2 regions of the Noviherbaspirillum sp. FW303-A3 genome follow, and region 1 is predicted to be linked to the other one. Evidence: riboswitches for the same ligand, from Rfam matches in the RefSeq annotation. Region 1 holds a riboswitch; the other holds the start of a gene.
What was found. Region 1 has a riboswitch for cyclic di-GMP ahead of AC3WOY_RS15630 (S8 family peptidase). Riboswitches for the same ligand answer to the same signal wherever they lie in the genome.

Region 1 (2,391 bases):
CCATGGGCGCCGCCATCGAGGTGCCGCTCTTGGTCACGTAATGGTCGTCCGGATAGGCCGACGCGATGCCGGTTCCCGGCGCAACGAGATACCAGGCCGCCGCGTCGCCTGCCCGGTTGGAGAAGGAAGCGATGCGGTTGAGGCTGTCGACCGCGCCGACTGCAATGATCTGGTTGTTCGCCCACGACTCCTTCGCGAAATTCGCCGGCCAGCCCGGATTGGCGCCCCCGCTGTTGCCCGCCGAGGCGACAAGCAGCATGCCGGCGCGTACCGCATCCTGCGTTGCCCGGGCGTCGTAAGTGGTGCTGCTGCTGACACTCATGCTGGCGATGGATGCCTTGCCAATGACATGGCGCAGGCCGCGGTCGAGCGCGATCGTGGATCCGGAGCCGCTGTCGGGGAAGACCTTGACCGGAAGGAGCGATGCCTCGTAGGCGACGCCGAAGACGCCCTTGCCATCCCTGCCCGCGCCGGCAATGCCAGCCACATGGGTGCCGTGCCCGGAGCGGTCGGTCACGTCCGTGCCGCCGGTGACGGCGTTGTATCCAGGGAGGAGTTTGCCGGCTTTGGCGAACTCGCGATGCCCGGCATCGATGCCCGTGTCGAGCAGGCCGATGGTCACACCCAGTCCCGTCACGCCTTGCGCATGTGCGGCATCGGCGCGGATGCGGCCGAGGATGGACGTGGAATTGATGCGTTCGGAATCGATGGAACCGGAGGTCTGGCTGGACTGGATGACGCCGGATACCGCTGGAAAACCCTCCCCGCGCGCCGGTGCGGCGAACGCCGCAAGCACAGCCAGTGCAAGCGCACCGGACGGGAATGGATTGTCGTACAACATGTGTCGCCTTTCTCCGGCAGATCCGACGGAAAAAGGGCGGCGCTGCGCCCGCGGCGGCCCCGCTGACTTGCTGCGCCCGCAGCGAAGTCCGGAAGCTTTGCGTCACCGCCTCTCGGCGGTTTTGCCCTTACGTCATATTTCCATTGTGCATCGTGATTTCGGAAATGCAAATGAAAACGCAGGGACGGATGCATCGCGAAGTCGTCGCTCGACAACAGCATGCCAAGGCGACAACCTGGCGATTCAGAAAAGTAAAGAAAAAGAAAAGACGGATTGCCAATCCTATTCGCGGATGCGATGCACGCGCCCATCATCCGGCGCGCGTTCTTCCAGCCATTCGCGCCAGACGGCAAGGAGCACGGCAACGATCACCGGACCGACGAACATGCCGACCAGGCCAAATGCCCCCAGGCCGCCGAGCACGCCGAACAGCACCAGCAGGAAGGGTATCTGGGCGGCGCTGCTGATCACCAGCGGACGGATGAGGTTATCCACCCAGCTCACCACCAGCGCGCCCCACAACAGCAACCCGATGCCGGCCAGCGTGTCGCCGGTCATCAGCAGCCACAGGCCGAGCGCCCCCCAGATGACAGGCGCGCCGAAGGGAATCAGCGCCACCAGTGCCGTGAACGCGCCCAGCAGCGCCGGCGCGTGGATGCCGGCGCCCCAGTAGCCGAGGCCGGCAAGCGTGCCCTGCGCCAGCGCCGTCAGCACCAGTCCGTACAGCACCGCCTTGGTAGTTGCGCCGATTGCATCCAGGTAGCCTTGCGCGCGCCCCCCGACAAAGCGGCGCAGCACACGGCGCACCTGGCCCAGCAGGTTCTCCCCGTCGCGGTACACGAACAGCACCGTCAGCACCGCCAGTCCCATCTTGGCAGCATTGCGGCCTACACCGCCGATCAGCTCCGCGACCTGTCCGAACCAGTTCTGCGCCAGTTGCAGCGCTTCCGTCCTTAAGGCAGCGGGATCGCCGGCAATGCGGTCGAAAATCTGCTGCAGCCGCTCCCCTATCCAGGGAATGTCCTTGATGATCGAGGGCAGGCGTTGCGGACCTTCGTTGATATAGCCGGATACCGCCTGGTAGGCGAGCACGAATTCATTCTGCAGCAGCCCGATCAGGCCGAGCAGCGGCAGGACGAATGCGGCGGTCAGGAGCAGCGTCATCAGCAGGGCGCTCGTGGTCGCCGCACCGCGCATGCCACGCCGCAGGCGCGCATAGATCGGCCAGGTTGCATAGGCGAGAATCAGCGCCCACACTACCGGCACGATGAACCAGCGCAAGGTCATGTAGGAAAGGACGAACAGCCCGCCCAGCAGCAGCCAGAGCAGGATCGCGCGTGTTCCGGCGGTCGATTCGCGTGGAGTCATGTTGTTGTCGTGGTCATCGGTCGAGCATCGTCATTGTGCTTCCTGCGCCGGCAGGCCGGCGCGAGGAAGATCAATCGAAGTCGAAGAGTTCGCCGAGGAATCCTTTCTTCTTGCGCTGGTGATAGTCGCTCTTGTAGTGGTCACCCTTGTACCGGTCATCTTTGTAAGAGTCATGCGTCGCA
Region 2 (2,391 bases), 890 kb from region 1:
ACGCCGATGCCGGCCGCAACATGCTGGCCGCGATGTTCATGAGCAGGCGTTATGCCGACATGGAAAATGCGGCGCTGGAACTGGTGAAGGATGCGCCCCGCTTCGGCATCGCATGGAAGGGGATGGGACTGGCGCAACTGATGCAGGGCAAGGACGCGGTGCATGCCTTCCGCATGGCGGCGAAGCATCTGCCCGACGACGCGGAATCGCACGAAAACCTCGGACTGGCGCTCAAGCGCGCGGGTCGGCCGGATGAGGCGGAAGATTGCTTCAGGCGGGCGATCAAGTTCAATCCAGTCTCCGCAAGCGCCCACGTCAATCTCGGCAACCTCTTGAAGGAAACAGGACGCCAGACGGAGGCCGAAGCGGCATATCGCCAGGCACTCGCATTGCAACCTGACCTTGCCGATGCGCTGCCTCAGGGTTCGTCGCCGGATGTCGCCGCGTAGAACTTCCTCACGTCCCGCACATAGCGCCGCGTCTCGTTGAAAGGCGGCACGCCATTGTATTTGCGCACGTTGCCGGGGCCGGAGTTGTAGGCGGCAAGCACCTCGTCGAACGTCGCATGGGTACGCATCAGGTACTTCAGGTAGGCGGTGCCGGCGTGGATATTCGTCTGCGGATCGTACAGCGAATGCGCGTTGACGATACCGACGAACTTCGCCGTTCCCGGGGTGACCTGCATCAGCCCGCGCGCATTCCTCTTCGAGCGTGCCTTCGGGTTGTACCCGGACTCCTTCTGGATGACCGCATGGATCAGGCTGGACGGCACGCCGTGCCGCAGCGATGCATTGACGACCATGTGATGGTAAGGCTTGGCATCGCAGGAATGGCAGGTGGCATTGTCGACGATATCCTGGATCGATTCGCTGTAATCCGGCATGGGCAGCAGCGGCCGCGGCGATGCGCCGCGCGCCGCCTTGCGGAAGGATCGCGGTTCGATACCGAACGTCCCCCACTCGGCGAGCACGTCCTGCGCCCGCACGCGTTTCTTGCGCGCCGACTCTTGCGCGGCCTGGGCCGCAACGGCCTGCTGTTCGCTTTCTTCCACCGAGACCGGTGCGAGGGGAAAGGGTCCTGCACATGCGGCAAGCAATGCCGCGAAAAAGAGGGCGATCAACATGTTCACCGCCCTTGCTGTCACTGCCGCACGCGCTGCTGTGGAATCGGTAGCGTTCCACCGCACGGATGCATCGTTGCTGCACATGGTTCCTCCGCTCGCGGCACGCAGATGTGCCGCATGGCCTGGCATGCATTCGCGACGATCTCAAGCAACGGAGAGATGTTGCGGGAGTGAAGAGAGCTGGAGGGCGGCAGGATGCGAGCGGAACGGTATCCACTCGGCAGCCCTGCTGTCATAGACGTGTGCCCTTAGACCAGAAGCTTTGCGTCCCCGCCTTTCGACGGGTTTGCCCTTATCGGAATGTTTGCTGCCGGAACCAGCATACGCCAATCGTTTCCCATTAGAAAACGACTGAAGCATCTTGATACAACTGCGAGGCAATTGCGCCACGAAACGATAGCGGCTTGACACGATCTACTGACACAACGGCAATGCGCCCGGGCCGGATTGACTTGGTGATGCCCGGGGGTGATACTAAATTGACATATCCAGGAGAAACTGTGGTCAAACGAATCGCCATCAATACCGGCGGGGGCGATGCGCCCGGCCTCAATGCTGTCATCCGTGCAACGGTGCTCGCCGCCATCAACCGCGGCTGGGAATGCTATGGCATCCGCGACGGCTTCAACGGCATCCTCAATCCGGATCGCTATGCCGACGGCGGCGTGTTCCGCCTGACGCGGGACGGCGTGCGCGGCATCGCGCACCTGGGCGGCACCATCCTCGGCACGACCAACAAGGGCAATCCCCTGCACTATCCGGTGAAGATGCCGGACGGCACGACGAAGGATACGGACCGGTCGGACGAGGTCCTGGCCTACTTCGCAAAGGAAAAACTCGATGCGCTGGTGGCCATCGGCGGCGACGGATCGCTGACGATCGCGCATGCGCTGCACAAGAAGGGCCTGACCGTGGTCGGCGTGCCCAAGACCATCGACAACGATCTCGACAAGACCTTCACCACCTTCGGCTTCGATACGGCCGTGGCGTTTGCCACCGATTGCCTGGACCGCCTGCACAGCACGGCGGAGAGTCACCAGCGCGTGATGGTGGTGGAGGTGATGGGGCGTTATGCGGGATGGATTGCCTTGCATGCCGGCATCTCCGGCGGCGCGCACAGTATCCTGATCCCGGAAATTCCGTTCGACATCGAGAAGGTCGCGGAGAAGGTCCGCTGGCGCGACGGGCTCGGCCGCATGTACTCGATAGTCGTCGTCGCCGAAGGCGCGGCGCCGCTGGAAGGCGGACGGGAAGTCGCCGAAGCAGCC

Region 2: linked by a shared signal. The riboswitch ahead of AC3WOY_RS11490 (lytic transglycosylase domain-containing protein) and the one ahead of AC3WOY_RS15630 (S8 family peptidase) in region 1 are both predicted to bind cyclic di-GMP.

What each region holds. Positions count from the first base shown of each region.
Region 1 covers NZ_JBYTAZ010000001.1:3,237,924-3,240,314, reverse strand. Annotated here, with positions in the region: gene AC3WOY_RS15630 (S8 family peptidase) at 1-841, opposite strand, end outside; cyclic di-GMP riboswitch class I at 891-977, opposite strand; gene AC3WOY_RS15625 (AI-2E family transporter) at 1,124-2,209, opposite strand; gene AC3WOY_RS15620 (TFIIB-type zinc ribbon-containing protein) at 2,280-2,391, opposite strand, start outside.
Region 2 covers NZ_JBYTAZ010000001.1:2,352,080-2,354,470, forward strand. Annotated here, with positions in the region: gene AC3WOY_RS11485 (tetratricopeptide repeat protein) at 1-449, shown strand, start outside; gene AC3WOY_RS11490 (lytic transglycosylase domain-containing protein) at 419-1,123, opposite strand; cyclic di-GMP riboswitch class I at 1,340-1,424, opposite strand; gene AC3WOY_RS11495 (6-phosphofructokinase) at 1,624-2,391, shown strand, end outside.